4 regions of the Thioalkalivibrio sp. ALE17 genome follow, and region 1 is predicted to be linked to each of the others. Evidence: predicted binding sites of a transcription regulator. Region 1 holds the regulator's gene; each other region holds the start of a gene.
The links. The regulator FliA, encoded in region 1, starts transcription of late flagellar genes. The targets are predictions, from matches to a motif close to GCTAAAGTTNNNNNNNNNNCNGCCGATA.
Positions count from the first base shown of each region.

Region 2: flgM (flagellar biosynthesis anti-sigma factor FlgM) is a predicted target of FliA. The motif match lies at 4,484-4,511, and genes of this name have one in related genera.
Region 3: H609_RS0106575 (methyl-accepting chemotaxis protein) is a predicted target of FliA. The motif match lies at 6,028-6,055, and genes of this name have one in related genera.
Region 4: H609_RS0100715 (methyl-accepting chemotaxis protein) is a predicted target of FliA. The motif match lies at 3,546-3,573, and genes of this name have one in related genera.

Region 1 is NZ_AUDT01000004.1:164,441-172,436, forward strand. It holds partial or broken gene flhF (flagellar biosynthesis protein FlhF) at 1-1,055, shown strand, start outside; gene H609_RS0105510 (MinD/ParA family protein) at 1,224-2,048, shown strand; gene H609_RS0105515 (RNA polymerase sigma factor FliA) at 2,045-2,812, shown strand; gene cheY (chemotaxis response regulator CheY) at 2,854-3,234, shown strand; gene H609_RS0105525 (protein phosphatase CheZ) at 3,330-4,106, shown strand; gene H609_RS0105530 (chemotaxis protein CheA) at 4,152-6,269, shown strand; gene H609_RS0105535 (chemotaxis response regulator protein-glutamate methylesterase) at 6,272-7,384, shown strand; gene H609_RS0105540 (flagellar motor protein) at 7,386-7,996, shown strand, end outside.
Region 2 is NZ_AUDT01000013.1:47,290-55,285, forward strand. It holds gene pheT (phenylalanine--tRNA ligase subunit beta) at 1-1,751, shown strand, start outside; gene H609_RS0109325 (integration host factor subunit alpha) at 1,756-2,055, shown strand; gene H609_RS0109330 (MerR family transcriptional regulator) at 2,039-2,395, shown strand; tRNA gene H609_RS0109335 (tRNA-Pro) at 2,683-2,759, shown strand; gene H609_RS0109340 (flagellar brake protein) at 2,832-3,548, opposite strand; gene H609_RS0109345 (flagella synthesis protein FlgN) at 3,632-4,117, opposite strand; gene flgM (flagellar biosynthesis anti-sigma factor FlgM) at 4,133-4,447, opposite strand; gene flgA (flagellar basal body P-ring formation chaperone FlgA) at 4,554-5,243, opposite strand; gene H609_RS0109360 (chemotaxis protein CheV) at 5,539-6,477, shown strand; gene H609_RS0109365 (protein-glutamate O-methyltransferase CheR) at 6,683-7,498, shown strand; gene flgB (flagellar basal body rod protein FlgB) at 7,717-7,996, shown strand, end outside.
Region 3 is NZ_AUDT01000007.1:98,413-106,408, forward strand. It holds gene H609_RS0106555 (CinA family protein) at 1-435, opposite strand, end outside; gene H609_RS0106560 (PilZ domain-containing protein) at 443-745, opposite strand; gene mutS (DNA mismatch repair protein MutS) at 880-3,525, shown strand; gene fdxA (ferredoxin FdxA) at 3,979-4,302, shown strand; gene H609_RS0106575 (methyl-accepting chemotaxis protein) at 4,373-5,899, opposite strand; gene H609_RS0106580 (hypothetical protein) at 6,516-7,487, shown strand; gene H609_RS0106585 (hypothetical protein) at 7,637-7,990, shown strand; gene H609_RS0106590 (C39 family peptidase) at 7,987-7,996, shown strand, end outside.
Region 4 is NZ_AUDT01000001.1:148,497-156,492, reverse strand. It holds gene H609_RS0100725 (PAS domain-containing methyl-accepting chemotaxis protein) at 1-1,501, opposite strand, end outside; gene H609_RS0100720 (DEAD/DEAH box helicase) at 1,813-3,135, shown strand; gene H609_RS0100715 (methyl-accepting chemotaxis protein) at 3,596-4,825, shown strand; gene H609_RS0100710 (DUF255 domain-containing protein) at 4,838-6,388, opposite strand; gene H609_RS0100705 (hypothetical protein) at 6,770-7,690, shown strand; one part of gene prfB (peptide chain release factor 2) at 7,778-7,849, shown strand; one part of gene prfB (peptide chain release factor 2) at 7,851-7,996, shown strand, end outside.

The DNA.
Region 1 (7,996 bases):
GCGGGAGCAGCAGGGCGAGGACGCGGTCATCCTGTCCAGTCGCCGGGTCGACGGCTGGCTGGAGGTGGTCGCGGCGCTGGAGGACGGCGCCGCGTCGGAGCCGGTAGCCGCGCAGGACGCGCCCGCGACGAGCCGCGAAGCGAGCACAACCGCCCGACCGGCCCGCGAGCGCGGCGCCGGTCAGGCCGCGGCGTCGTGGCCGGCCGACCCGGAGCTGACCGCCATGCGGCAGGAGCTGCGCGACCTGCGCAGCCTGATGACGCGCCAGTATGCGGAGAGCGAAGAGGCGCGCTGGGCGGCCCGCCACCCGCTGGCGGCGGAATGCAAGGCGCGCCTGATCGACCGCGGGTTCAGCGAGGCCCTGGCGCGCAGCCTGGCCGGAAGCATTCTCGATGACAGCTCGCCGGAACAGGCCTGGGAACGCCTGCGGGCGCGGTTGTCGGGCGCGATTGCCACCCACCGGCCGGACATCCTGGACGAGGGCGGCCTGCTGGCGCTGGTCGGGCCCACCGGCGTTGGCAAGACCACCACGCTGGCCCGCATCGCGCTGCGCCAGATCCGCCGCATGGGCCCGGATTCGGTTACGCTGGTCACCCTGGACAGCCAGCGCATCGGGGCCACGCGCCAGTTGCAGGCCTTCGCCCAGATGGCGGGGATCTCGGTGCGGGTGCTGCAGAACGCGAGAGAGTTGCGCGAACTGGCGCGCCGCGTGGAGGATGGGCACCTGATCCTGGTGGATACGGCGGGACAGGCCCCGCGTGCAGTGGAGGACGAATCCCTGTTCGCGCACCTGCCGCCGGACATCCGGGCCGAGAGCTGGCTGGTGGTGTCGGCGACGACCCAGGGGAGCGCGTTGCGGCGGGTGCTGGAGGCATTTCGCAAGGCGGAGCCCTCGGCGCTGGTGCTGACCAAGCTGGACGAGGCCGAGGAGCTGGGCGAGGTCCTGTCCGTACTGCTCGATCAGCACCTGGGGCTGGGGTTCGTCAGCGATGGCCAGCGTATTGCCGAGGACTTTCACCGGGTCGATACCGGGTATCTGACCCGACTGGCCCTGGAGGATGCCGCCGATGAACCCGGGGCAGCGGCCAATGCCCGCGAGACCTGGGCGGCCGAGCGCCTGGCGGAGATGGAACCGCCGCGACGCGCGCGCGCCCAGGCACGTCCGGCACGGGCGGCGGAGCCCGCCACGCTGGAACTGATTCAACCGGTCGGGAAGGGGCGCTATGCCACGCACTAACAAGCCGTTGAAGGTCATCGCGGTTGCCTCGGGCAAGGGCGGGGTGGGCAAGACCAACGTATCGGTGAACCTGTCGGTGGGCCTGGCCCGGCTCGGGCGCGAGGTCATGCTGTTCGACGCCGATCTGGGCCTGGCCAACGTGGACCTGCTGTTGGGGATGCGTCCCGAGCGCACGCTGCACGACCTGGTGACCGGGGACGTGGACAGCCTGGAGGACGTGCTCGTCCAGGGGCCGGACGGGGTGAAGGTGGTGCCGTCGGCTTCCGGGATCGCGGCGATGGCCAACCTGACGCCGGCCGAGCATGCCGGTTTGATCCATGCCTTCAGCGCCTATCGCAAACCCCTGGATGTGCTGATCGTGGACACCGCGGCCGGCCTGCAGGAATCCGTGACGTCGTTCTGCCGCGCGGTCCAGGAGACCCTGGTGGTGGTCTGCGACGAGCCCGCCTCGATTACCGACGCCTATGCCCTGATCAAGGTCCTGCACCGCGATCATGGCCTGCGTCGCTTCCGCATGGTGACGAACATGGTCGACGGCCGCGAAGGCGCCGAGCGACTGATGCAGAAGCTCAATACCGTCTGCGGCAACTACCTGCCGGAGGTGGTGCTCGACCTGGCCGGCTATATTCCGATGGACGATCACCTGCGAAAGGCGGTGCAGAAACGCGCGCCAGTGGTACAGCAGTACCCCGGGAGCCCGGCGGGGAAGGCCTTTGCCGAACTGGCACGGACCGTGGACCGCTGGCCGGTGGGGGGCGGTGACCACGGTGGCGTCGGGTTTTTCGTGGAACGGATGCTGCAGAGCGCATGATGACGACGCGTAATCGACTTTCCGGCTATCAGGCGACCTCCGCGGCCAGCGGCGGACACGAACAGCTGATTGCCGATCACGTCGAGCTGGTCCACCGCATCGCCCATCACCTGATGGCGCGGCTCCCCGCCTCGGTGCAGGTGGATGATCTGATTCAGGCGGGCATGATCGGGCTGCTCGAGGCGGCGCGCCAGTTCGAGGGCGGCCAGGGCGCGACCTTTGCCACCTACGCCGGCATCCGCATCCGTGGCGCGATGATCGACGAGCTGCGCCGCAGTGACTGGACACCGCGTTCGGTGCACCGCAACAGTCGGCGTATTGCCGCGGCGATCCAGACCGTCGAGGCGCGCGAGGGGCGGGCGGCGCGTGGCAGCGAGGTCGCCGCCGAGCTGGACGTGCCGATCGACCAGTACTACGAGATGCTGCAGGATCACGCCGGGGCCCACCTGTTCGCTTTGGACGACCTCGGCGGGGGTGACGACGGGGCTGATCGCGTGATCGAAGGGCAGGAGGTGTCGCCGGCCCGCACCCTCGAGGCCGGTGAGTTCCGTCAGGAACTGGCCGAAGCCCTCGGCGACCTCCCCGAACGCGAGCGGCTGGTGCTGTCGCTCTACTACATCGAAGAGCTCAACCTGCGCGAGATCGGTGCCGTGCTGGGCGTGACCGAGTCGCGCGTCAGCCAGATCCGAAGTCAGGCCACCATTCGACTGCGTGCCCGCCTGGGTTCGTGGCTCGAAGACGGTACGGCTTTGCAGTTATTCTAAAACCCACCCTACGAATCCCGGAGTGACGTGTGGACAAGGGAATGAAGATTCTCATCGTGGACGACTTTTCCACGATGCGGCGCATTATCAAGAACCTGTTGCGTGATCTTGGCTTCAACAATACCCAGGAAGCCGACGACGGCAGCACCGCGCTGCCGATGCTGCAGAACGGCGATTTCGACTTTCTGATCACCGACTGGAACATGCCCAACATGCCGGGGATCGACTTGCTGAAGGCCGTGCGCGCCGACCCGAACCTCAAGTCCATGCCGGTGCTGATGGTGACGGCGGAGGCCAAGCGCGACCAGATCGTCGAGGCGGCCGAGGCGGGCGTGAACGGCTACGTGGTCAAGCCGTTCACCGCCGAGACGCTGAAGGAAAAGATCGACAAGATCTTCGAACGCATTGAAGCACAGGGATAATCATGCGCCTGTGACCGATATGCCCGGCGCCCGTGGCACCGACCGCCGCGGGCGTTGTCCGAAACCTTCCGCGCCGTACCCGCAAGAGGCTTCTCATGACTGAACAGGAACACCCACCACGCGATGATCAGCTGGAGCTTGCGCGACAGCTGGTCAAGACGCTGGAGGCGGGCGACGACACGGGCGCCCGGGCGCTGGTGCAGGATCTGGCGCGCCCCTATGACCGCGAACTCTTCGACGAGCTGGGCAAGCTGACCCGCGATCTTCACGAGGCCCTGCAAAGCTTCCGCGGCGATTCGCGTCTGGTCGAACTGACCCAGGCGGAGATCCCGGACGCAAAGGAACGCCTGAATTACGTGGTCACGATGACCGAACAGGCGGCCCACGACACCATGAATGCCATTGAGTCGAGCCTGCCGATCGCGGAGTCGTTCAGCCAGCAGGCGGCCGACCTGACGGCGAAGTGGACGCGCTTTCGTAACCGCCAGCTCTCGGTGGAGGAGTTCCGGGACTTTGCCCGCGAGCTCGACACGTTCTTCGCGCAGGCGGGGGACGACACCGAGGAGCTGCGCCGGCTGCTCTCCGAGGTGCTGATGGCCCAGAGTTATCAGGACATTACCGGCCAGGTGATTCGCCGCGTGATCCAGCTGGTGACCGACCTGGAAGAGAACCTGGTGTCCCTGATCCGGCTCTCCAGCGGGCGCATGGAGCAGGTCGAGGCGGCCGAGGCGTCGCTTGAACAGCGCGAGGAGGATCGCGAGGCGGACCGCAAGGGTCACGGTCCCAGCGTGCCCAAGACTCAAGATTCCGCCGCGGATGTCGTTCAAGGACAGGACGAGGTGGACGATCTGCTATCGAGCCTGGGCTTCTAGGCAGTGCCCCTCATGCGAATGGCGCCACGCGACCGGAGAGACTGAATGGCCATCGACCCCAATGACGAAATCCTTCAGGACTTCCTGATCGAGGCCGGGGAACTGCTGGAGGGGCTCAACGAGCAACTCATCGACCTGGAACAGAATCCCGATGACCGGGATCTGCTGAATGCGGTCTTTCGTAGCTTCCATACCATCAAGGGTGGAGCCGGCTTCCTGAGCCTGGATCCCCTGGTGACCGTGTGCCATCACGCGGAGGACGTCTTCAACCTGCTGCGTAACGGTGAGCGGCGGGCGGACAGTCACCTGATGGACACCATGCTGCGGGTGCTGGACACCCTGAACGTAATGTTCGGGGACCTGCGCTCCGGCGTGGATCCCACGCCCGCCGAGGCCGACCTGGTGGAAAACCTCCGGCGCATGGCGAACAACGAGGACGTGGCGGCGGAGCCCGCCGCGCCGCCGCCCCCGGAACCCGAGCCGGAGCCAGAGCCCGAACCGCAAGCGGATACGGATGCGGAACCGGCGGCGGATGGCGAAGCGATGGTCGGTGCCGGTGACGAGATCACCGACGACGAATTCGAGGCCCTGCTCGACAGCCTGCACGGCGATCAGCCGCCGAAGCCGGTGGAGACGGGCTCCACCGCGGGCGATGCGGCCGGAGAAGAACCGGCTGCGGAGGGTGAGGGTAGCTCCGGCGACCTGATCACCGACGACGAATTCGAGAACCTGCTGGACGAGTTGCAGGCCAAGGGCGCCGGGCCGGCCGCTACCGGGGCAGTCCCCAGCCCCGCAGACGACGAACCTGCGGAAGCCCCGTCGGCGAAGCCCGAACCCGCCGAACCGGAGAAGGCCGCCGCGCCCGCCGATACCCCTGCAGGAGGCCAGGGCGGTGGCGGCGCGCGTGCCGGCGGCGGGGGTGCCGAGGGGGGCGGTCGGGCGGCCCCGCAGGGCGAGACTTCCGTGCGCGTCGACACCGAGCGCCTGGACGAGATCATGAACCTGGTGGGCGAGCTGGTACTGGTGCGCAACCGGCTGAGCATGCTGCGCTCGCAGCATGTCGATGACGAGCTGGGCAAGGCGATCAGCTCCCTGGCCCTGGTGACCTCGGATCTGCAGACCTCGGTGATGAAGACCCGCATGCAGCCGGTGAAGAAGGTCTTCAACCGCTTCCCGCGCGTGATCCGCGATCTCTCCCGCAATCTGGGCAAGGAGATCGAGCTGGAGATCTTCGGCGAGGACACCGACCTCGACAAGAACCTGGTCGAGGCCCTGTCGGATCCGCTGGTGCACCTGGTCCGGAATGCCGTGGACCACGGCATCGAGACCCCCGAGGTACGCGAGGCGGCGGGCAAGCCGCGCAAGGGGACCGTAGTGCTGGGGGCCGCTCAGGAAGGCGATCACATCGCGCTGCTGATCAAGGACGACGGCGGCGGCATGGACCCGCAGGCCCTGCGGCGCAAGGCCGTGGAGAAAGGCCTGATGGAACCGGCCATGGCCGAGCGCATGACCGATCGCGAGGCCTTCAACGTGATCTTCATGGCCGGCTTCTCGACCAAGACCGAGATCTCCGACGTCTCCGGCCGCGGGGTCGGGATGGACGTGGTCAAGACCAAGATCTCGCAGCTCAACGGCACCATCGAGATCGACTCCGAGGTGGGCGTGGGCACCACGCTGCGGGTCAAGCTGCCCCTGACGCTGGCGATCCTGCCCGCGCTGATGGTGATCCTGGATGGCCGGCGCTTCGCCATCCCGCTGGCGTCGGTATCCGAGATCCTGGATCTGGACCTGACGAAGACGCATTACGTGGATGACCAGGAGGTCATCATCGTGCGCAAGCAGGCACTGCCGATTCACTACCTCAAGCGCTGGCTGAAGCCGGGCCACGAGCCCGAGCCGCGCAAGGACGCCCATGTGGTCGTGGTGCATACCGCCGATCGCAAGGTAGGTCTGGTGGTGGATGACCTGGTCGGTCAGGAAGAGGTCGTCATCAAGCCCCTTGGGCAGAATCTGCAGGGCGTGAAGGGCCTGGCGGGCGCCACGATTACCGGGGATGGCGGGATCGCGTTGATCCTGGATGTCTCGGATCTGGTGACCATCCTGATGCGGCAACTGCAGATGTCCGGCCGTCCCCGCCGCGCATCGCGCACGAGCGAGGGCTGAGGATGCCGATCAGGGTTCTGGTCGTCGACGACTCCGGGTTCTTTCGTCGGCGCATTGCGGAGATTCTGGATTCCGACTCGGGCATCGAGGTGGTCGGCTCGGCCGAGAACGGCGAGCAGGCGATCGCAAAGGTGCGCGAGCTCGACCCCGATGTCGTGACCATGGATATCGAGATGCCAGTGATGGACGGCATCACCGCGGTGCGCAAGATCATGGCCGAGAGTCCGCGGCCGATCCTGATGTTCTCCAGCCTGACTACCGAAGGCGCCCAGGCCACCCTGGATGCGCTGGAGGCCGGGGCGGTGGACTTCCTCCCCAAGCGGTTCAGCGACATGGCGGGCGACGAGGACAGCGCCCGCATGCTGCTGCGCCGCCGGGTGCGTTCGCTGTCGCGCAGCCGCGCGCGCTCGGCCAGCGCGCCGGGCACCAGCACACCGGCCCGCGAGTCGCGGCCGACCGCGCGGCGGGAAGAGGCCGACCGTCAGGCCGCAGACGCTGCCAAGCAACAGCCGCCGGTCGCGCGCACCCGGTCGCCAACACCCCTGCGGCAACTGCGGGCGGTCCTGATCGGGACTTCCACGGGGGGGCCGGTCGCCCTGCAGGAGGTGCTGAAACCGCTACCGGCCAGTTTCCCGTTGCCGATTGTGCTGGTCCAGCACATGCCGGCCAGCTTCACGCCGGCCTTTGCCGACCGGCTGAACGCGATGTGCAACATCGAGGTGCGCCAGGCGAAGGACGGCGATGCCCTGAAGCCAGGCGTGGCCCTGCTGGCCCCCGGGGGCATGCAGCTGACCCTGGAACGGGGCAGCCAGACCCATGTGCGCATCGCGGAGAGCCCGCTGGGCACGATCTACAAGCCAAGCGTGGACGCCGCATTCAGCTCCGCCGTGGATGCGCTGCGCGGACAGGTCCTTGCGGTCGTGCTGACCGGGATGGGTGCGGACGGGCGCGAGGGTGCGCGGGCGCTGAAAGGGGCCGGGGCGCAGGTCTGGTCGCAGGACGCGGCGACCTGCGTGGTCTACGGGATGCCGGCGGCGGTGGCAGAGGCCGGTTTGTCCGATCACGTCTATCCGCTGCCCGAGATCGGTCCCGCGCTGGTCAAGGGGTTCTGCTGACATGGATATCCTGAGCCTCATCGGGGTGACGCTGGGGCTGGTGGCCGTGCTTGGAGGCAGCATTGCCAAGGGCAGCGGCCTGGGCGCACTGTGGAATGCTGCGGCGTTCGTGATCGTGGTGCTGGGGACGCTGGGGGCGACCCTGGTGCAGGCGCGCCTGACGGTGTTCATGCACGGGATGCGGATCCTGCCGTGGGCCTTCAAGCCGCCGAAGATCGACAACCGGGCCATGGTCGAGCAGATCGTGGAATGGTCGCATGTGGCGCGCAAGGAAGGCCTGCTCGGGCTGGAGACCCTCGCCGACGAGGAGAGCGACGGCTTCGCTCGCAAGGGGCTGCAACTGCTGGTCGACGGCAGCGAGCCGCAGACCATCCGCCAGATCCTCGAGGCCGACCTCGACAACCGCGAGCACTTCGACATGCAGGGTGCGAAGGTGTTCGAGAGCATGGGCATCTATGCGCCGACCCTGGGTATCGTGGGGGCGGTCATGGGCCTGATGGCGGTGATGCAGAACCTGGCGGATCCGAGCAAGCTGGGGGCGGGGATCGCGGCGGCCTTCGTGGCGACCATCTACGGGATCGCCTCGGCCAACCTGCTGTTCCTTCCGCTGGC
Region 2 (7,996 bases), on a different contig from region 1:
CCATCGAGGTCCGCGATGCGGAGGCCTGCCCGCTGTATGCGGCGCGGGTGCTGGAGGGGCTGGACGCGAAGGCTGCCACACCGGTCTGGATGACGGAACGCCTGCGGCGTGCCGGGGTGCGTCCGCTAAGCGCCATCGTGGATGTGACCAACTACGTCATGCTGGAGCTGGGCCAGCCCCTGCATGCCTTTGATGCCGGGCGCGCCGGTGAACGGATCATCGTGCGCCGCGGGGAAGAGGGTGAATCCCTGACCCTGCTGGGTGGGGAGCAGACGGTGAAACTGTCGCCCAGGGATGTGGTGATTGCTGGAGAGGATGGGCCGCTGGCGCTCGCCGGCGTGATGGGCGGGGCCGCCAGTGCGGTCGACGAGGCCACCACGCGGGTAATCCTCGAGTGCGCGCATTTCACCCCGCGTGCCCTGGCCGGCCGCGCCCGGGCCCACGGGTTGCACACCGATGCCTCGCACCGCTTCGAGCGCGGGGTCGATCCCACCCTGGTCCCCCGGGCCATGGAGCGCGCCACTGAGCTTCTTCTTGCGATCTGCGGAGGGCAGTGCGGCCCGGTCGAGCAGACCGGCGAGACGCCGGCTCCGCACCGGGAGAACGCGATCACCCTGCGCCCGGAGCGAGTCCAGCGCCTGCTGGGGGTCACACTCGATGCCGCCGAGATCGAACGCATCCTGCGGGCGCTGGACTGCGAGGTGGAGACGGTCGGTAACGGCTGGTCGGTGCGGGGGCCGCGCGCGCGGTTCGATCTGGAACGCGAAGAGGACCTGATCGAGGAGCTGGCGCGGGTGCACGGCTACGATGCCCTGCCGCAGACCCTGCCGACGCCCGTAGCGCCGGTGACCCCGGACAATGCCCTGCGGTCACTGCGCGACGGGCTCGCGCGCCGCGGGTTTCACGAGATCATCAGCTTCAGCTTTGTTGCGGCGGACACGGCCCGGGCGTTCTATCCGGACGTCGAACCCCTGGCCCTGGCCAATCCCATCTCGTCCGACCTGGCGGTGATGCGTCCCGGGCTGTGGCCGGGACTGGTGACTGCCGCAGCGTACAACCAGGCGCGCCAGCAACCGGATCTGCGGCTGTTAGAGCACGGTCTGCGGTTTGTTCCGGACGCCTCGGGTTTGCGCCAGGAGGCACGCCTGGCCGGCCTGCTCGGTGGCCGGGCGGCACCGGAGCACTGGGAAGGGGCCCCAAGGAAGATCGATTTCTTTGACGCGAAGGGGGTGGTGGAGACCCTCTGCGAGCGAGTCTCCGGGGAGCTGGGCTTCCGTATGGAACGGCACCCGGCGCTGCATGATGGTCAGTCGGCGCGCGTCCTGGTGGATGGCCAGGCGATTGGCTGGGTCGGGCGGTTGCACCCCTCCCTGTGCGAGCGATTCGACGTGGAGCCCGTCTACTTGTTCGACCTGGACGCGGTCGCCGTGGCCCGTGCGCCGGTGGCCCAGTTCAGCCCGCTGTCGCCCTATCCGTCGATCCGGCGCGATCTGGCGGTGGTGGTCGGCGAATCGGTCGCCGCCGGCGACGTGCTGGCGGCCATCCGGGAGCTGGACCTGGAGCTGGTGCAGGATGTCCGCCTGTTTGATCTGTACCAGGGCAAGGGCTTGAATCCGGACGAGAAGAGCCTGGCTTTGGGCTTGATTTTACGGGCTTTTGATCGCACCCTAGGCGAACAGGATGTGGCTGGCGTCACCGACGCGGTGATGCAGCATCTCCAGGCCCGGTTCAACGCAACCCTGAGACAATAAGGCGATGGCAGCTGTTACCAAGGCGGATCTTGCCGCCGTGCTAAACGAGGAACTGGGTCTCAACAAGCGGGAGGCCAAGGAATTCGTCGAGATGTTCTTCGAGGAAATGCGCCAGTCGCTGGAAGCAGGCGAGGGCGTAAAACTCTCGGGCTTCGGCAACTTCATCCTGCGCGACAAGAACCAGCGTCCGGGACGCAATCCGAAGACGGGCGAGGAGATCCCGGTATCCGCGCGACGCGTGGTTACCTTCCGCCCGGGGCAAAAACTGCGCGAGCGGGTAGAGAGCTATGCTGGAGGCGAGTAACCACCAGGAACTGCCCGCGATCCCGGGCAAGCGCTACTTCACGATCGGCGAGGTGGCGGAGCTGTGCCAGGTCAAGCCGCACGTGCTGCGCTACTGGGAGCAGGAATTCCCGATGCTGGCGCCGGTGAAGCGCCGCGGGAACCGCCGCTACTATCAGCGCCAGGACGTGATCCTGATCCGCCAGATCCGGGCTCTGCTGTACGAGGAGGGCTACACGATCAATGGGGCCCGCCAGAAGCTCTCCGGTGATGAGGCGAAGGGCGATCGCCAGCAGGCCCAGCAGATCATCCAGGACACCATCTCCGAGCTCGAGTCCGTACTGCGCACGCTCCGCGCCTGACCTTCCTTGTGCCCGCGTTCAGAAAGTCTTTTTGAAGCACAGAGGGCACGAAGTTCACGAAGAAGGTCTTTCGGGTCTGGTCGCGGGTTAAAGGGCCGCATCCATTGGGGCGCATCCCGTCTCCGAATCCGCGAGCCATCGATGCCTTCCGTTTTCACGCGTTTCTCTGTGTCCTCCGTGCACTCTGTGGTGAACTAAACACTCGTGTGCCGTGATGGGCGCTCGGTTCGCTTTGACGGTGTTGGGTGCTTTCGTGACGGCGGGGAATCGGATATAGTTCGCGGCTTCGGGGCGTGGCGCAGTCTGGTAGCGCATCTGCATGGGGTGCAGAGGGTCGCAGGTTCAAATCCTGCCGTCCCGACCAAACGGGAAGCATCAAAAAGGCCGCTTGTAGCGGCCTTTTTTGTGTCTGACGTCCGAGTTTGTCCGGGCGGGTCTATTCCATCGAGCGGCGACGCGCCTCGCGCTGGTAATGCAGCAAGGCGAGGTTGGTCTGGCGCTCCAGCCACTGGGTCATCCCGACAATCTCGAAGCCGGCGTATTCGTAGCCCTCCCGCGTACTGCGCCGCCGGTTGGCCAGGCGCAGGTCGCCCGATAGCCGCTCACTGACGTCGGGGAGCAGCAGATTGGTGAACGCTAGGGTAGTGCCGGTCTCCAGCGTGTCGAGCGTGGACGTGGCCAGCTCGATACACATGCCCTGGCCGGAAAGGTCGACGAGCTCGCCGATGGCCGGGTCCTTCCAGCCGGGCGCGCGCAGTTCGATCTGCGGGCGCTGGGCCATGGGGATGTGAACGCGGAAGGTTTCGCGGCGCTGGAGATGCTCCAGTGTTTCCGGGTAGGGGCAGGCGTACAGGGCGCCGCCCTTTTCCTGTTCGATCCGGGCCACGGTGGTGGAGAAGCGCACCGCCACGCCGCGCAGCGCCGCGAATACCCGAAGGGGCATGCCGGGGGTGACCTGCTGGTGCGCGCGCGGCGGATTCAGCTCATCCAGAAAGACTTCCTTCGCGGCGGCGTTCAGCCGGACCAGGGCCGAGGTGTACAGCGGGCCGTCGGCGTCGAGCCGGACGCTGACCAGGGTGAGCTTGTGGTCCAGGTCCTTGAGAATGCCGGCGATCCGGTCCGGCTTGTCGACCGTGTAGTCGGTTTCGTCCATGCGTTCGTGACGTTAGCTGGGTGTGAGGACGCAAGGTACTGGTCGAGCATCCGAAATGCCAGCATCGGTGCGAATAAGCTGCATCAGGCTTGTGTGATACGGCGTCCGCCACGGGTGTTGGGGCGGGTGCGCCCGTAGGGGTCGTAGGTCGCCGCCGGGCCGGCCTCTTCGCCGCGCAGGATCTGCATGGAGAGCTCCACGCGCTGGCGATCGCGATCGATCAGGCGTGCGTTGCCCTGGTTGAGGGTGTTGCAGCGCTCGATGGACTGGCGCAGGGCCTGCCAGTGATCGTTGAGGACGGCACCGTCGTCCATGCGCGAGAGCAGGCGGGCCATGCCCTCGGGCGTGAATGACTCGCTCGCGGCCTCGGCGATAGCGCGCTGCTGGCGGGTCTCGGTCTCGAGTTCCTGCAGCAGCCCCTGCTTGGTCGCCACGACTTCCTGCAGGGTCTCCGGGGTGCGCGCCTCGACCGCGCGGGTCTCCTGGATCAGGGCCTCTTCCAGTTGGTGGGCCAGCCGGATCGAGGTTTCCAGGGAGCGCAGCAGGCGATGGCGCGTGTCGGTGTTCATCGGTGAGGTCCGTGATTAGCGCAGCAGGCGCTCGAGGTCGATCATGCGGTCGGCCAGCTGTTCGTTGTCCACCGGGTAGTTGCCGCTGGCGATCGCCTCGCGCAGCTCGGCCACACGCGCCGCGTCGAACGGGGCGTTCTCGCCGGCGCTGGCGGCCGAACTCATCGCCTGGGCGGCGCCGGTCAGGGTGAGCGAATCGTTACCGGTGGTCACGGCGCTATCCGACCCTTGCGCCCGGTTGGGCGCGCCGCTGGAGTCCTCGCGGCCCTTGACCGTGGAGCTCTGGCCGTCGGGGCGCAGACTGTTCGTATTGAGGCCCTTGATATCCATTGTGCCGTCCTGTCGTTGTAACTGTGCTGCAAGTGTTTACGGCCGCGTGTGCTGAAACTGTAGCCCTGTGGCGGTGGTTTTTGTAACACCAATCACAGAGTCGGCATCAAAGTGTCACCCGGACGTGCCCGGAGGGCTGGATTTCGCCCTCGACCACGCGCCCGGACGAGGTGTTCCTGACCCGGATGCGGTCCCCGAGGGTGCCGTTTTCCAGGGCCTCGCCCTGCATGCGGATGGCGATCGAGCCGTTTTCGGCAAGGATCGTGACCCGCTGGCCGCGGCTGACGATCTCGCGCTGGGTGACGTGCTGTGTGCCGATGATCTGGCCCGGACGAATGCTGCGCCGGGTCTGCTGACCGATGAGGGCCGACTTGTCTTCATGATAACTGCCCGCGTGGCGTGACGTCTCGATGCGCTGGAAGCGCAGATCGCCGCTGGTCAGCGTGTGCTGGCGAGGGAGGTTGCGACTGGCCACCAGCACCTGAGCGTAACGTTCCACCGTGGCCGGGACATACAGCTGCCAGGTGACCGGGCCCGCACACTGAAGGTGGATCGCGGTATTGCCGTCGCGGCGGCCGCCGGGCGGGAAACGGGCGTTGAGTCCGTCATGGCAGTAGGCCAGCCGGAGCCGGTTGTCGAGCTGGCCGATCTCGATATTGATGTCGTCGCTATGTTCGGCGTCCAGCTCCTGCAACAGAAACTGTTCCGCGGCCGCGCGGATCTCCGCAACGGGGTGGATCTCGGCGTGGGCCGGCACGGAGAGCGCGAACCACGCCACGAGAGCCATGAGCCCCATGGGGATGCAGCGTGATGTACAGGTTGTATGTGGATGCATATGCCGGTCCTCGCCGCCCGAGGGAATACCCCGGGTCTGCCGCGTCCGTTCGCGGACCCGAAGCTATGCAGGTTTGATGCCAGTTGTCCGGGCGGTGCCCGACTCAAGGCCCGGCGTTCAATGCCGTTATCCCTGGGAAGCGGCGCCAGAAGGCGCATACAGGCGATTGCAAATGACAGCCCGGGGGTGCGCGGTGCACACTGAGCTCCCGGGAGCGGCTCGCGGCAGATGGGCGCGGGACAAGGAGAGCAGCACCATGAGTCAATTCATTGACGATGTGAACCAGCGAACGCAGCTGGTGGGTCAGAACCGGATGGAACTGCTGCTGTTCCACCTGGGTGGATCACAGACCTTCGGAATCAACGTGTTCAAGGTGCGCGAGGTGATCCCGTCGCCGCCGCTGCGCCAGATCCCGGGGTCGATGAGTGTGGTGCGCGGTGTGGCTACGCTGCGGGGCGGCACGGTGCCGATCATTGATCTGGCGCGCGCCATGGGCCTGCGCAGCGCGGCCGGTGCCAGCGACAGCGGCGACCAGAAGGTGGTGGTCACCGAGTTCAACCGTTCGGTTCAGGGGTTCTGGGTATCGGCCGTGGACCGGATCGTGAATGTGAACTGGCAGGATGTGAAGTCGCCCCCGCGCGGAACCGGGCGCGAATCCTTTCTGGTCGCGGTCACCGAGATCGACAACAAGCTGGTCGAGATCATCGACGTGGAACGGGTGCTTTCGATCGTCAATCCTCTGCCGACCGAGGTCTCCGAGTCCATCCGAGCGGACGCCACGCCAGCGGGGGGGCGCAAGGTCGTGATCGTTGACGACTCGGTCGTGGCGCGCAAGCAGATCGAGGGGGCGATTCGCGGTCTCGGGTTCGAATACGAGGTTTTCAAGGATGGTCAGGAGGCGCTCGACTTCCTGGAGCAGAAGGCCGGGGAGGGCCCGGTTCGCGACCAGATCGAGCTGGTGATCTCGGACATCGAGATGCCACGCATGGACGGCTATACGCTGACGGCGCGGATCCGGGACAATCCCGCCCTGAAAGATCTGAAGGTGCTGCTGCATTCCTCGTTGAGCGGCGAGTTCAATACCGACATGGTCAAGCGCGCCGGGGCCGATGCGTTTCTCTCGAAATTCAACCCCGACGAACTGGCCAACGCGGTGCTCGACCAGACCGGGCGCGAGGATCAACAGGTCGAATGACCGCCGGGGGGAACGGGGTTGCCGCCCGGCAAGGCCGGGGCGGCGTCACATGGCCGACAAGGGCCCAGTGTCGTGTCCCGCCTGCGACACCGTATACTGAAACCCGCTACCGGGGATTCCCCCTGCGTTTCGTGGCGCGGGCGCCGCTGTCAAGGACTCGTCATCAGGATGCTAATCACCATGGACTGTGCTCGGGGATGAACCGGTGATCGATTCCCGCGATTACGAGGAGTTTTCCCGCTTCCTGCAGGACTGCTGCGGCCTGGTGCTGGGTGACAGCCGTCAGTATCTGGTGTCGAGCCGACTGTCCCGGCTGCTCGACGAGTTCGACTTCAAGAGCGTGCCGGAGCTCCTGCACGCGATGCGGCAAGCCCCGAATCCGCGGCTGCGCACCCGTGTGATCGACGCGATGACGACCAACGAAACCTCGTGGTTTCGCGATGGCTTTCCGTTCGAGATCCTCCGGCATGTGTTGTTGCCGGAGCTGGCTGCGAAGGGAAGCAGCATCAAGGTCTGGTCTTCCGGCTGTTCCAGTGGCCAGGAGGCCTACAGCATCTCCATGGTCGTCTCCGAGTGGGAGGAATCCCGCCCCCCGCGCAAGGTGCCGGTATCCATCCTGGGGACGGACCTGTCGGAGAAGATCCTGGATGACGCCCGGCGGGCGGTCTACGACGGCCTGAGTATTGTGCGCGGGTTGAGCGAGAGCCGCCGCGCGCGCTTCTTCGAGACCGTGACGGACGGCCACAAGGTCGTTCCCGAGGTGCAGCGGCGCTGTCGTTTTCAGAAGCTCAACCTGATCGACAGCTACGCGGCACTGGGCAAGTTCGACCTGGTGTTCTGCCGCAACGTGCTGATCTATTTCTCCGGCGAGACCAAGCGACAGGTTCTTGACGGTATTGCCCGGCAGATGAATCCGGGCGGCTATCTGTTTCTTGGCGCTTCGGAGACGGCCGGCCCGTACACCAAGGCCTTCGAGACGGTTCGCACCGACTACGGCTCGGTCCTCCGGCTCAAATCCTGACGCCCCTCCGTCGCAGGGCCGCCAGGTCCGAAACGCCCGCGCAATGCGGCCGCGACTCGAATTGCCCCCTTCCCACGTTTCCCGCTAAGGGCGTCCCCAGCCGAGACGGATTCCCGTCGCTGGCATAGCGATTGCATCGGTCTCCTCGCAAAGGGCCGCAATGGCTGCGTCCCGGTTCTGGTAGCGAGGGTCCGCCACGGGCGGACAGGACGGAAACGATGAGTCTCTCTCTCGACAAGGCGATGGGCATCCTGCCGCAGGCGGTCAACGTGCGCGCCCAGCGCATGGAGCTGCTGGCCTCCAACATCGCCAATGCGGACACCCCGAACTACAAGGCGCGCGATATCGACTTTCGCGCGGTGCTCGAGTCCGCGGCTGGGAGCGGCAATCACTTGCCCATGGCGCGTAGCCAGGCGGCGCATATCGACCCCAATGCCGGGGCGATGAACGGGCAGGCCGAGGCGCTTTATCGCGTCCCTTCGCAGGCGTCCCTGGATG
Region 3 (7,996 bases), on a different contig from region 1:
CACCTCCTGGCCGCGCGTCTGCCAGCCGAAGCAGACCGTACCGACCGGCTTGTCCGCGGTCCCGCCACCGGGCCCGGCGATCCCGGTGACCGAGAGCGCATGATCCGCATCGCAGCGGGCCAGTGCGCCCTCGACCATCGCGCGGGCCACGGCCTCGCTGACCGCGCCGTGTTCCGCGATCAATTCGGCCGGGACCCCGACCATCGCCGTCTTGGCCGCGTTGGAGTACGCCACCCAGCCGCATTCGAACCATTGCGAGCTGCCCGGAACATCGGTCATCGCCTGGGCGATGCCGCCACCGGTGCAGGATTCCACGGTGCATAGACGCTCGCCCCGTGCCATCAGGCGCTCGCCCAGGTCGTACACCAGCGCGGAGAGGCCGGGGGCGTCGGTTTCCCCCGAAGTCAGGATCGTGCTGCTGGATGCGGCGGTCATGGCGCGATCATCCCTCCGTATCGAAGGCGACCGCAACCCGCCAGCCGCCGCCATCGGCTGGATCGACGGCGTCGCAGCGCACCACGCGGCCGTGGCGTTCCAGCCCCGCCAGGCGGCCATCGGGACTTGGCACCACCACGCTGACATCGACCCCCGGGTCGGTCTCGCGCTGGACCACGAACGCACAGCCCGTCGCCGACAGGTCCTCCAGCCGCACCGCGACCGACTCGCCGCTGGAGCGCCAGGTCATGCGCGCCTCGCCCTGCACCTGCATCCGCCGGTGATTGCGCCGATCCTCTTCCCCGATCATGTTCGCCCCTCCCTGACGTGGCGTCCGCCGCACGGCCTCGAGTGTGGCACAACATGCCAGGCCAGACCCACCTGCCATGTGGCGCGCTGCATCCGTATACTGCGCGTTTGCCCGGATCGAGCGCAGCCGAACCGATGAGCACCGCCGAACCCCTTTCCGCCCATACCCCGATGATGCAGCAGTACCTCGGCATCAAGGCCGAGTACCCGGACACGCTGCTGCTCTATCGCATGGGCGATTTCTACGAGCTGTTCTACGACGATGCCGAGCGCGCGGCCTCGCTGCTCGACATCACCCTGACCCGGCGCGGCGAGTCCGCCGGGCAGCCGATCCCCATGGCCGGGATCCCGGTGCACACCCTGGAGAGCTATCTCTCGCGCCTGCTGAAGCTGGGCGAGAGCGTGGCCATCTGCGAGCAGACCGGCGCGGTAGGCGCGCAGAAGGGCCCGGTCAAACGCGAGGTGGTGCGCATCGTCACCCCCGGCACGGTTACCGAAGAGGCCCTGCTGGAGGCCCGCAGCATCAACCGGCTGGTCGCCGTCTGCCCCGCCGGCTCGGCCGCAATCAAGGGCCGCAAGGAGGGCTACGGGATCGCCAGTCTGGAGTTCGCCAGCGGCCAGTTCCGCCTGCTGGAGGTGCGCGACGCGACCGAACTGGCCGCCGAGCTGGCGCGTCTGGACCCGGTGGAATGCCTGATCCCCGATCAGGCCGCGCCGATCCCCGGGATCGACGGATTCGCGCCACAACGCCACGCGGACTGGCACTTCGACGGCGTCTCCGCGCGGCGCGTGCTCACCACACACTTCGGCACCCGCGACCTCTCCGGCTTCGGCTGCGACGGCCTCGACCTCGGCATCGCCGCCGCCGGCGCCCTGCTCGCCTACGTGCAGAACCGCTATCGCGGCGATCTCGCCCACATCACCGGTCTGGCGCACGAACTGCGCAGCCAGATGCTGGTGCTCGACCCGGCCACCCGCCGCAACCTGGAACTGACCCGGACGCTCGGCGGCGAACGCCAGGGATCGCTGCTGGCCCTGCTGGACACCACCCGCTCGGCGATGGGTTCGCGCCGGCTGCTGCAGTGGCTGCACCAGCCGCTGCGTGACCGCGCCGTCATCCGCGAGCGCCAGACCGCCATCACCGCGCTGCTGGAGGCCGGCGCCACCACGCCGCTGCGCGAGGCCCTGGCCGGTAGTGCGGATGTCGAACGCATCCTGTCGCGCATCGTCCTCGGCAGCGCGCGCCCACGCGACCTGACCGCCCTGCTCGCGAGCCTCGAACGCCTGCCGCCGCTGCACCAGGCCCTGACGCCCGTGGCCGGGAACAGCGACGCCCTGCAGGCCCTGCATCAGGCCCTGGCCCCGGAGGCCGACCTGAGCACCACTCTGGCCGCCGCGCTGGTCGAGGAGCCCCCGCTGCGCGTCACCGACGGCGGCATGATCCGACCGGGCTTCGATGCCGAGCTGGACCGCCTGCGCGCACTGGAGCACGACGCCGACTCGTTCCTGCGCGAGATCGAGGCACGCGAGCGCGAGGCCACCGGCATCCCCACCCTGAAGGTCGCCTACAACCGCGTGCACGGTTACTACATCGAGGTCTCGCGCACGCGCTCGGCGGAGCTGCCCGGACGCTTCATGCGCCGCCAGACCCTGAAGAATGCCGAGCGCTACACCACCGAGGAACTCAAGCGCTTCGAGGACGAGATCCTCTCCGCCCGCGAGCAGGCGATGGCCCGCGAGCGCGCCCTGTTCGACGGCCTGATCACCGAGCTTCAGGGCCGCGCCCCGCGCCTGCGCGCCATCGCCGACGCGCTCGCCGAACTGGACGCCCTCGCCTGCCTGGCCGAGCGCGCCCAGCGCCTGGACTGGCACTGCCCGGAACTGGTGGAGAATCCCGGCATCCGCATCGAGCAGGGGCGCCACCCGGTGGTGGAGGCCGGTCTGGACGCGCCGTTTGTCGCCAACGACACCGAACTGGACCCCGAAGAGCGCCGCCTGCTGGTGATCACCGGGCCCAACATGGGCGGCAAGTCCACCTACATGCGCCAGACGGCCCTGATCGTGCTGCTGGCCTGCATGGGCAGCTTCGTGCCGGCCGCGCGGGCGCAGATCGGGCCGGTGGACCGCATCTTCACCCGCATCGGGGCCTCCGACGACCTGACCTCCGGGCGCTCCACCTTCATGGTGGAGATGACCGAAGCCGCGAATATCCTGCACAACGCCGGTCCCGAAAGCCTGGTGCTGATGGACGAGATCGGGCGCGGCACCAGCACCTTCGACGGGCTGGCGCTCGCGCTGGCCTGCGCCGAACGCCTGGCGCGCCACAACCGCGCGCTGACCCTGTTCGCCACGCATTACTTCGAGCTGACCGCACTGGCCGAACGCGAAGCGGCCGTGGCCAACGTGCACACCGACGCCATGGAGCACGAACACAGCATCGTGTTCCTGCACCAGGTCCGCGAGGGGCCGGCCAACCAGAGCTACGGGTTGCAGGTCGCGCAACTGGCCGGGGTACCGGCCGACGTGCTGAAACTCGCCCGCACCCACCTGCGCGAGCTGGAGGACCGCGCCGCGGCCGCCGACTCGCCCCAGCTCGGCCTGTTCACCGCGCCGCCCGGGCCAGCGGCCGCCGAGCCGGAGCCCGAGGCGCGCCCCGCGCCGGCCCCGGAAGAACGCGCCCTGAAGGCCCTGTTCGACACCCTGGACCCGGACGAGATGTCCCCGCGCGAGGCCCTGGACGCGCTCTACCGCATGAAGGACGCGCTGCGCAACCCGGATTGACGCGCTCGTTGTGCGGTCCTGAAGGGGCCGTGGCAACCACTTTCGGAACCATCGGAATTCACCGAGGGACCCCGCGCCGGGGGTCCACCGAGAGATCGCCACGTCGCTTCGCTCCTCGCGATGACGGAGAAGGGGATGGCCGCTCCTGGCAATGATGGATTAAGGGGAGGGTTGCGCCCTGCGATGAGGGGTTGAGGAGTGACCACTCCTTGCGGTGACGAGATGGTTTCCCTGTCATTGCGAGGTCCCGGAAGGGCCGCGGCAATCGGTCCGCCGCTGGCGCGAAGCCCCCGAATGTGGCCAGGGTTCGCCCGGGATTCCCGACAGCCGCGGGGGAGGCGTTACAATGCGGCGAAATCCTGCCGGCTGTCGGTGCCACGGCCGGTTCACGCTCGGCCAGGGCGGTCAGCGGAAACGACCGGTCACAAGACTGAACAAAAAGGGAGAAACACCATGACGTTCGTCGTTATCGATAACTGCATCAAGTGCAAGTACACCGACTGCGTCGAGGTCTGCCCCGTCGACTGCTTCCACGAAGGCCCGAACTTCCTGGCCATCGATCCGGACGAGTGCATCGACTGCACCCTGTGCGAACCGGAATGTCCGGCCGAAGCCATACTGCCAGAGGACGACGTACCAGAGGACCAGATGCATTTCATCGAGCTGAATGCCGAGCTCTCGCGCACCTGGCCGGTGATCACCGCGCGCAAGGACCCGCCGGAAGACGCCGAGGAATGGGACGGCGTCGAGAACAAGTTGCAGTACCTGGAACGCTAATCCGGGAACGGACGGCTGCGGGCCCTCGCGCGTGCGGCCGTCTTAACCGCTTGCAAACGCCCGCCTGAGCTCAGGCGCGCTCGCCGTCGATCCGGAAACGCTCCATCCCCGCGCCCAGATCCTGGCTCAGACGCTGGAGCTGGTCCGCCACCTCGCGGCTGGCGACCGAATCCTCGGCCACCGCTCGGGCGACCTCCGACACGTGCTCCACATTCTCCGCGGTTTCGCCCGTCACGCGGGTCTGCTCCTCGGCGGCCAGGGCAATCTGGTCGTTCATCTGCCGGATATGGCTCACGGCGTCGGCAATAGCCTGCAGGGCATGCGTGGCCTCACGTACCCGATCCACCCCGGCCGCCGCCTGCTCGCCGGCCTCGCGGCTCGCCACCTCCGCGCGCCTGGCGCCTTCCTGCAGGCGTTCGACGATACCCCGAATCTCCTCGGTGGACTCACCGGTCTGCGAGGCCAGCCTACGCACCTCGTCGGCTACCACCGCAAAGCCACGGCCCTGCTCGCCGGCCCGTGCCGCCTCGATAGCGGCGTTCAGGGCCAGGAGGTTGGTCTTTTCGGCGACTGATTGAATAACCTCGAGCACACCGCCCACCGTCTCCGCCTGGGCCACGAGATCGCGCACCCCGGCGCCGGACGTCTCCACCTGCTGCGCCAGGGACTCGATCATGGCAACCGTATCCTGCAGCTCCGCCCGTACACTACGCCCCTGTTCATCCGCGCTGCCGGTGGCCGCCGCGGCATCGCGGGCATGGCCCGAGACCTCGCGCGCGCTGGCCTCCATCTCGGTAACCGCCGATGCGATCTGATCGGTATTCGACTGTTGGCTTTGCGCCGCCTGTTCGCTGCGGTTGACCGTCGTCCCCAACCGTGCCGACATCTCCCCCAGGGCCGAGGCGGTCGCACGAGTCTCCAGCACCGCACGCCGCACCGCGCCGAGGTAATCGCCCAGTTGCCGGGCAATGGCGCTATGCCCCTGCGCCGCATCCAGGCTCAGGTTCACAACACCATCCCGGACCTGGAGCTGAGCAGTGATGGCATGCAGTTCCTCGGCTTCTTGGCCCTCGCGATGCAGCAGCCGGGCCATGTACACCAGCAAGCCGGTCTGGAACACCACGAACGCCGCGTGCAGCATCACCAGCCCCAGCCCGTGTGCGTGGCCCGCGTGCGGCGGGAAGACGTAAACCCCCACCCCGGCCTCCTGCAGGTAATGAAACGACAGGTGATGGACCGCGATCACGGCCGCGGCAAGTACCAATACACGCCAGTCGCGGTAGTAGAGCAGGAAGGCCAGCAGCACGAAGATCGCGAAGTGCATCTCGATCATGCCCTGCCCCTGATGGATCATCAGCGCCGCAAAGCCCATCAGGAAACCGCCATTCACCAGCCGGTTAAGAAGGCTCCCGGGTGATGCCCACAAAAGCGTCCCCGCGATGGCCAGCGCCGGCAGGCCGAACGCGAGCGCGGCGGTCAGGGTGCCGTGCCAGGCGGAAAGCCCCAGTGTCAGGATGAAGAGAAATCCCATGACCGCGACCATGATGCGATCGCCCTGGCGATGCAGACGGTCAAGGGTGAAGGCGTCGGTCGTCATGTCGTGAACCCAAGGCAGTGCCGAGCGCGGAATGCACCTCGGTCCAGATTACGGATAGAGCGGCGGGCACCGGCGCGGGTTCCCGATCCCGGGGCCCGGACGCACATAACGCCCTCCATATATTGCGATAACGGCACGCTGCCGGAAGACTTGAGCGCGCACGGCCCGCTGCAGTCGCCTGCCGGCATGCGGCATCGCTGCAAGACCCGGCGCGGTTTGCCAGCAGCTGCCGTACCGGAGTAGCGCGTCAGCGCGGCAGTCACTGCATCGGCTCCGCACAGCGCGCGGCCCGAGCACAAGTGCAAGACCCAGCCAGCCTCCCCGTGGAGATCCGGGGGCCATGTCTCGCTGGCGGATCAGTCCGGATTCACCCGCTTTTCTCATGTATTTCCGTCGCTTACGGAATTTGTCAACGCAAGCGACGTGAACCGGTGTTCCATCAGCGGTACAGATGACCCTGAGCGTAGCCAGTGAATGCATCCCAAGCCATTGAAATAAAAAAGAACTGACCATCTGGCCCAAGCCTTGCAGAAAATTGGACCGTAATGCCCAGTGCCAGGCACCGGGTCATTACGACGTCCACAAATGCAGTTCCGCTATCACAAGGAGATTCATCATGGACTTCAAAAAAACGCTTATTGCTTCCGCGATCGCACTTGCCTTCGGCCTGAGTTCCGGTCTGGCACTGGCCAATCCGACCAACACGGCGGAAGGCGAGGTCGGCGACCAAACCGCTACCGCCTCCTCGACCGCCGACAATGGCGGCGCATCCGCGAACGAGAACTCGCTGGCGGTGGCGATCAATGACTCCGATCTGTCCGACAGTTCCGACAACAGCACCAGTGTGGCCGACTCCGGCAACACCACGGTCTCGGATTCGGGCAATGACAGCTCCGACAACAGTCTGAACATCGCCGACTCCGGCAACGACAGTTCGGACAACAGCACGAATGTGGCGGACTCCGGAAACACCACGGTCTCCGACTCGGGCAACGACAGTTCCGACAACAGCCTGAATATCGCCGACTCGGGCAACGACAACTCGGACAACAGCCTGAACATCGCTGATTCGGGTAACGACAGCTCGGATAACAGCCTGAACATCGCTGACTCGGGCAATGACAACTCGGATAACAGCCTGAACATCGCCGACTCGGGCAATGACAGCTCCGATAACAGCCTGAACATCTCCGATTCGGGCAACGACAGCTCCGACAACAGCTCGGCCAATGCCGACGACAACAGTGCCGCGGCCAACAACGGCTCCACTGCCAGCGTGACCCGCGATCAGAGCGACAACTCGGACAACAGCCTGGCGGTCATGGATTCCGGCAACAACACCGCCACCGACAGCTTCAACACCATGCTGCAGGTCAACGCGGTGGTGAGCCAGAACGAGCTGTCCGGCACGGTCACCGGGAACTATGTGGACATCGCCGAGGGTGCGCGCAACATCGCCCGCAACTCGATCGGTTCCGATTCCTTCGTGGCCCCCGCCGGCATCACCCAGGTCTCGCAGAACAGCGGGGCCAACAGCCTGACGCAACAGCAGGTATCGGTGCAGGCACACCTCAATCTGGGCAACTAGTCCGTGCCACGCGGCGGGTCCGAGACCCGTCGCGTCACGGCCCTGCACTGGAGAATCCGGTCATGCGCCTCCATCCGAGATATTCGCAATCCTTGTTCACCCGATCCTTGTTCACCCGATCCTTGTTCACCCGATCCTTGTTCGCCGCGATGCTGGGCACGCTGCTCCTGGCGGCCGGTTCCGCCAGCGCGGCCGACCCTCGCGACAGTCAAACAAACCTCGCCGCATCCGGCACGCTGGACCTTCAGGGCCTGACGTCGGTGGATGCCGACACCCTCAACCAGCAACGGGCGCGCCAGGGGGTCAGCAACATCCAGCTGGGCCAGGTCCACTCCCAGATCGCCCTGCATGACAACGTCGTTATGGGCGGCCATAGCGGCACCAACCTGATCGCGCCGGGCGCCTTCGACAATGCCCGCGGGTTTTCCACCGTCATCCAGAACACCGGCCATAACGTGGCCATCCAGGAATCCATGATCGTGAACGTCACGATCCACCCGTGAACATGC
Region 4 (7,996 bases), on a different contig from region 1:
TCTGGTCGGCCCGGTTGGCGGTAGTGTCGGCCGCGCCACGGATGGAGTCGACCCCGCGCCGAATCTCTTCCCCGGCCGCGCCTTGTTGTTCGACGGCGGCCGCGATACGGGTGCTCATGTCGTGGATCTGGCTGACGCCGGAGGTGATGTTCTCGAGTGCCGCGGCGGCCTGCTGGGCCTGCTCTACGCTGGTTTCCGCCTGATCGCGGCTTTGTTCCATCGTGGCCACCGCGGCGCGTGCGCGGTCCTGAAGCCGCTCGATCATCTGCTGGATCTCGGCGGTGGAGTCCTGGGTTCGACTGGCCAGGGTGCGCACTTCGTCGGCCACGACCGCGAAGCCGCGGCCCTGTTCGCCGGCGCGGGCCGCCTCGATCGCCGCATTGAGGGCGAGCAGGTTGGTTTGTTCGGCAATCCCGCGGATCACATCCAGTACGCCGCTGATGTCCTGGCTGTGCTGGTCCAGTTCCGTCATGACGCCCGAGCCCTGGCGAATGCGCTGTCCCAGCTCCTCGATTGCCCGTGAACTGTCGCGCACTACCTGGCTTCCCGAGCGGGCCTCCTGGTCGGTCCGGTCCGCCGCGTCGGCGGCGTGCTGTGCGCTCTGTGCGACCTCCTGCACGCTGTTCACCATCTGCTGGGTGGCGCCCGCGACCTGTTCGGTCTCGTTCTGCTGGTGGTTGCAGGCCTGGCGGCTGTCGCCTACTGCGGACACGAGCGCGTCGGCCGTGCCACTCAGGCGGTTGGCGGCATCGCCCATGCGCCCGACGACGGATCCCGCCTCCGCTTCGAGCATTTGCAGGGCGAAGGCGATCTCGCCGGCCTCGTCGGTGCGCCCGGTATAGATGTACTGGCTGACCGGGTTGTTGGCGATGCGGCGGGCGTGGGCGACCGCGCGGCACAGGGGCGACAGGCTGATCCATACCAGGGCGCCGCCCACCACTAGCGCGGTCAGCGCGAAGATCAGGGCGCTCGACCAGGGCAGGCCGGTCAATACGCTGCTGGCGATCAGCCCTGCCATCACGCCGCCGGCGAGGGCCGCTACGGTCCTGACCTTGATGCCGATGGGGGGCAGGCGCAGGGCCAGGGGCCTGCGACCCTGGAGGAGTTCCGCGTAGACGGATTCAGCCTTGGCTACCTGTTCGCGCCGCGGCTTGGTGCGAACGGACTGATACTCGACGGTTTGCCCGTCTTCCGTTACGGGCGTCACATAGGCGTTGACCCAGTAGTGATCGCCATTCTTGCAGCGGTTCTTGACCAGGCCCATCCAGGAGCGGCCGCCCTGGATGGTGTTCCACAGGTCCTCGAACGCCGCCGGCGGCATATCGGGATGGCGGACCACGTTGTGGTTTTTGTCGAGCAGTTCGTCCGGTTCGAACCCGCTGATGTCGATGAAATCCGGATTGACGTAGGTGATGGCCCCCTTGAGGTTGGTGGTGGAAAGGATGTTGGCGCTCTCCGGATAATCCACCTCGTTCCCGGTGACGGGCAGGTTGCGTTTCATGTTGTTCCCCTGATGGCCGAATCGTTGTTATAGGTGTCGCGTCGGCCCAGCCGGCGCTGCGTGGGCGCCGGTTATTCTTGTTGGATGGAAGCTAGCCGATATTCCCCCACAAAACAAATATATATCCATACGGTAATGGGTGGAGTGTCTTTTCATTGACGAAAGGCGTATAGTGCGTCTATCGAACGCCCCGCCCGTCAGCGTCCGTTCATCTGATCCAGAGCCATTCCGGTTCGCAGTGATCCCCCTGATTTCGTTTCCCCCGATGGGTGCTCTTGTTGAACGAGTGGCGGGTAGCGTTGGAGCATTCCATGACTGATACGACCTTTGCCGACCTCGGGTTGGCCGATACCCTTTTGCGCGCGCTGGATTCCGCCGGCTACCAGCACCCGACCCCGATCCAGGCCCGGGCCATCCCGGAAGTCCTGAAGGGCGGCGACCTGCTGGCCGCGGCCCAGACCGGCACCGGCAAGACCGCCGGCTTTACCCTGCCGATCCTGCAGCGCCTTTCCACCAGTGATGCGCCCAAGCCCGGCAACGGCCGCCCGCGCTGCCTGGTGCTGACCCCGACCCGCGAGCTGGCCGCCCAGGTGCACGATTCCGTGAAGACCTACGGGCGCAACCTGAAGCTGCGCTCGATGACAATCTTCGGCGGCGTGAACATGAACCCGCAGATCAAGGCCCTGCGCGACCGCATGGACATCGTGGTGGCGACCCCGGGGCGTCTGCTGGATCACGCCAACCAGAAGACCATCGACCTGTCCGGTGTGGAGATCCTGGTCCTCGACGAGGCCGATCGCATGCTGGACATGGGCTTTATCCGCGACATCAAGAAGCTGATTGCGCTGATGCCGGGCAAGCGCCAGAACCTGATGTTCTCGGCGACCTTCTCCGACGAGATCCGCAAGCTGGCCAACGGCCTGCTGTCCAGCCCGGCGGAGATCGACATCGCCCCGCGCAACACGGCCGCCGAGAGCGTGCAGCAGAGTGTGCACCTGGTCGAGACCAGCCAGAAGCGCGAACTGCTGAGCCACCTGATCCGCACCAACAACTGGGAGCAGGTGCTGGTGTTTACCCGCACCAAGCACGGCGCCAACCGCCTGGCCGAGAAGCTGTCGAAAGACGGCGTGCGCTCGGAGGCGATCCACGGCAACAAGAGCCAGGCGGCGCGCACCAAGGCGCTCAAGCAGTTCAAGTCCGGCCAGGTGCCGGTGCTGGTGGCGACCGATATCGCCGCACGCGGACTCGACATCGATCAACTGCCGCAGGTGGTCAACTTCGAGCTGCCGAACGTGCCGGAGGATTACGTGCATCGCATCGGTCGTACCGGCCGTGCGGGCTCCGCCGGTGCCGCGCTGTCGCTGGTGGATGGCGAGGAGATCAAGCTGCTGAAGGGCATTGAGCGCCTGATCCAGCGCCCGATCGACCGCATCGAGACCGAAGGCTTTGCCGCGCCGAAGCCGGCTGCCAATGACGGCAATGGCAATAACCGCCGCGGCGGTCGTGGCGGCAAGCCGGGCGGCGGGGCACGCAATGGCGCCCCGCGCAACGCCCGCGGTGGCAAGCCCGGCGGCGGTCGCGGCGGCAACGGCCGCCCGTCCTCCAACGGCAACCGGGCGGCGCGCAGCCGCTAGTCCGACGCGCCAGCGCAGTACCGCGAACCCGCGGTCCCGATGTCCGGGGCCGCGGGTTTTTTCGTTCCGGGTCTGGCGGGGAGGGCTTTATTCACCACGAAGCACACGAAGGCACGAAGAAGGGCCAGGTCAAGGGCGAAAAGCGATAACAGGAAGGCTGGAAGACAGGAAGGGACTGGTGTTGTGCGCCAGGTGATTGGCCCCAGTACAAGGCTAATCACAGCGTGTTGTGATTGCCGAGGGCCCATAAACACTTCCAAATTTCGCGTCTTCCTGTGAAATGCTTTTGCCCTTGCCCTTCTTCGTGCCTTCGTGTGCTTCGTGGTGAATACGGTTTTCGAGTTGCGGCGAGGCGTTGGAGTTGAGCTGGATCAGGGCGGCGGGGGATGGGCCGGGCGATACTCTGGCGGGCTCAAGGCCGGGCGCGGGTGGTCGTTAACGAAGCCAAAGGAGGGTGTCGATGAAGATTGGGAATCTGGGTGGGCTGCGGCTGAAGCTGATTATTCTGGTGATCGTGGTGAGTACGGTGCCGCTGTCGATCATGGGCGGGGTGACGTTCCACACCATGAAGGGCGATCTTGCCGCGGGGGTGGATGAGGCCCTGGTGACGCAGCTGTGGTGGTTGCTGTGGGCGCTGTGGGTGGTCGCGTTTGTGGTGGCGCTGGGGATTGGCTGGTTCTATGCCAATGTGCTGACGCGGCCCCTGGAGCGCCTGGCCGAGGGGCTGGAGGCGATCGGCGAGGGGCGCGCGGATCTCGGGCACCGCGTGGAGGTGACTACGGACGACGAGATCGGCCGCACCGGTGCAGCCTTCAACACGGTGATGGGCCGGCTCTCCGGGCTGATCCGGCAGGTCGCGGATGCGGCCGACGGTATCGCCGCCTCCGCGCGGCAACTGGAGGGTCGCAGCAACGAACTGACCCGGGCGACCCACGAGCAGCGCGGCGACGTGGAGCAGGTGGTCACCGCGATGAATCAGATGTCCGCCACCGTGCAGGAGGTGGCCAACAACACCCAGAGCACGGCCGAGAGTGCCGGTCAGGCGACCCGGGCGGCGGAAGGCGGACGCACCGTGGTGCAGGCCACGCAGGGCGCGATCAACACCCTGGCCGGCGAGATCCGCCAGGCGAGCCACGTGATCAGTGAGCTGAAGGGTGACAGCGACAACATCGGCACCATCCTGCAGGTGATCGAGGAGATCGCCGAGAAGACCAACCTGCTGGCGCTCAATGCGGCGATCGAGGCCGCCCGCGCCGGCGAGGCGGGACGCGGCTTCGCGGTGGTGGCCGACGAGGTGCGTCATCTGGCTCAGCGAACCAACGACTCGACCGGGGAGATCCGCGAGATCATCCAGCGCCTGCAGGGCGGAGCGACCCGCGCGGTACAGGCGATGGAGGTGAGCCAGCAGCACGCCGAGACCTCGGTGGAGAAGGCCGGCGAGGCGGGCGAGACCCTGGAGTACATCCACGACTCGGTGACCACCATCGACGACATGACCCGCCAGGTGGCCAGCGCGACCGAGGAGCAAAGCCAGGTGGCGGAGGAAATCAACCGCAACATCCACCACATCAATGACATCGCGGTGCGCAACGCCGACGGGGCCAACGAGATGCAGCAGGCGGTAGAGGCCCTGGAAGGGCTGGCGCAGCAGCTACAGAACGAGGTTGCGGGCTTTCGTCAGCAGGGCTGATCCGGCCTGGCGTCAGAAGCCCCGGCGCAGGGCGTCGAAGCCCAGGGCGACGTCGTCGGGATCCGCGCCGGGCTCGATGCGCAGGCGGTCACGCACGGTGTCGCGGTCAATATGGGACGCCTCGATCGCGTCGTCGGGCAGGCGATACAGCCACCAGGCGAGCGCGGCCTGGGTGCGCGTCTCCGACCAGGGCTCCAGGTCCGTCCCGATCCGCTCGGCATGCGTGCCCAGCTCCGCGTCGAAGAAGGGCTCCAGTCGATCCAGCGCGGCGACCGGGTCGGGCAAGTCCGGACGTTCGCCATCCAGTGCCTCCACGGCGCGCGCCAGTTCCTGGCGGGCGATCTCCGGCCAGATCTGTGAGGGCAGGTAGCCCTCCATCGCCGGCCGTCCGCCGGCGGTGATGCCGTGCAGGTAGCCGCTGCGGGTGAGCAGATAGCGGTCGAGCGCCTCCAGCGCCTCGCGGGCCCACTCAAGGGTGTCGCGGTCTTCCAGTACCCGCGCCAGGTTGGCGAGCGCCGCGATGGCCTGGCCCGAGGTGTCGGCATAGGTGTTGCGGTCGACCCGGGGTGGATCGGTCTGCGTGCGGGTCTCCGGGTCCAGCTGATAGTAGTCGCGGTCGGCGTACTGGCTGTTGCCGAAGCGCAGCTGACGGGCGTCCCACAGGTGGTCGCGCAGATAGTCGCGAATGCCGCGCGCGATCTCCGCGTAGTGTTCGTCGCCGATGTGCTCGTAGGCCTCGGAGAACAGCCACAGGAACGCGGCGTTCTGATCCAGGCGCTTGGAGGTCTCCAGGGCCAGGACCGGGTCGCGCTGGTCGGGATCGTGGAAGAAGAAGAAGCCGCCCTCGACCTCGTCGTAGAGATCCTCCGCGATCTGGTCCAGCAGGCCGGGCATGCGTTCCTCCCAGTCGTCACTGGCCAGCAGGTAGCGGTAGGTCCAGGGTTGCGGGCGCTTGCTGAGCGTTCCGAATGTGGCGCTGCCGCTCAGGCGGTCGGCGCGCTCGTCATAGACCTCGTCGAGCATCTCCATGAAGGCCTCGAGGCCGTCGATCGCCGCGTCGTCCGGTGTGATCTCGCGGCCGGTGACCGAGAACATGTCGCGCTGCGCCTGGAGGATGCTCTCGAGGTCACGGGCATTCACGTGGCCGGTGAAGCGGGTCAGCATCTCGTCTTCGTGATTCACGATGACCACGAAGGGCAGGCCGCGCCCGCCATAACGGCGGAACAGGTCGGCGCGTTCGTCCAGGTCGACGAGGACGGGGATGTAGTGCTCGTCGATGACATCCACCACCGACGGGTTCTCCAGGGATTCGTCCTGGAAGTCGCGGCACCAGGTGCACCACTGGCCGTGGAAATAGAAGAAGATCGGGCGTTCGCGTGCCTCGGACTCGTCGAACAGCCCGCTGTCCCAGCTTTGCCAGTCGATGCTGGAGTCGGCCGGATAGTCCTCGGCGGCCACTGGCAGCGCGAGCGCCAGCAGGGCGGCGCCCGCAAGGAGCCCGCGCGCGGCGCCACGAAGGGCGCTGGCGACGGAAGGGCCTGGGTTGTAGAAGGGTCCGGTCATCGCGGGCACTTTCCGGGCTTGTGTCTATTGGTATAGACCAGTTGAAGGATTGCGCGTTCGGCACGGGGCGGTGTGGCAGGATGCCCGCTTGATCACTGCTCGAGGACCCGGGGTCGGTCCGATTGGGGACGGATCTGCTGTGCGCGTCGTAGAATGGCGCCATTTTTCACGCCGGCTCTGGTTAGCCGACGCGCGATCTGCGCCTCGAGACAGCGGGCATCAACGGGCCCGCGCTTGCGCCACGCTCGCGGCGACTATCCAGATCCGACAGTCCCCCAGGAAACACCGATCCATGTACAGGCTTGCATTCCTGCCCACCTTTTTCTTCGCCCCGGCGTGTTGCGGGGGGGCTTCATGACGGGAGGCCGGACCGACCGGCGGGTGACGTACCTGCTCCCCGGCCTGTGGGCGGCACCGGGGGCCACCGCGGGTGAGCCATCACGCCCGGTGCGGCGTCTGGCTCGCTGGCTGGGGCGCGCGCGGGCGACCGGCGATTCCGGGGCGGTGCCGGGCTGGGAGGCGGCGCTCGCCGAACGGCTGGGTTATCGCCCGCAGGGCGAGGGCGCACGGACCTGGCTGGCCCAGCCGGTCCAGCTGACGCCCGGGATGAAGGACCTGGTGGCCTCGGCGGTGGAGCCCGTGGCGGACGCCGAGCGCGAGGCGTTGTGGGCGACCGCGCAGCCGGAACTGGAGGCGGCCGGCGCCACCCTGGGCCTGGGCGAAGACGGCCTGTGGGAGCTGCAGATGGACGCCGAGGGCGAGGCCTCCGGCCCGCCGCCGTCTGTCGGGCTCGGTCGATCCATGGTGGCCCACTCGCTGCAGGGCGATGTCGCGCGGCGTCTCCAGGTCCTGGCGACCGGCTTGCAGATGGCGTGGTTCCAGCACCCCGTCAACCTGGAACGCGAGCGTGAGGGACGGGGTGCGGTGCATGGGCTGTGGCTATGGACGCCGGGCTTTGCCGGCGGAGCCAGCGACGTGGGCCGGGTCTGTGGCGGCGGGGCGATCGGCCGCTGGCTGGCACGGGGCGCCGGTATCGACTGGTGCCCGGATCCGGCCTGCACGCCGACGGAATCCGGCGACACGGTGGTCGTGGTCGACGCGCTGGGGGGGCCGCCGTCCCCCGAACGACGCCTGGAGCTTCTGGAATCGGTCGCCGATGACGTGGTCGCGCCCGGGGTGCGCGGCGTGTTCCGCGGGGAACTGCGTGCGCTGGAGTTCGTGGACCCGCAGTCCACCCACCCCGTACTGCGGCTCGACCGCCGCCAGGCGCTGGCCTTCTGGCGCCGCCCAAGGCGGCCCTGAAGCCGCGTGCCGGTGTTATACTGCGCGGCTTTTCTCGCCACCTGATGGAACGTGCCGTGCGCGCCACGACACCCGACGGAAACTGCCATGGAACTGAACGCGCTGTACTCCCGGATCGATGACCTGAAGGGCCGCCTGGACGCCCTTAGGGGGTATCTTTGACTACCCGGCCAAGGAAGAACGGCTGGAAGAAGTCCAGCGGGAGCTGGAGCAAAACCCCGACATCTGGAACGACCCGGAGCAGGCCCAGGCCCTGAACAAGGAGCGGGCCCAGCTCGAGGGTGTGGTCATCAACATCCGCGAGAT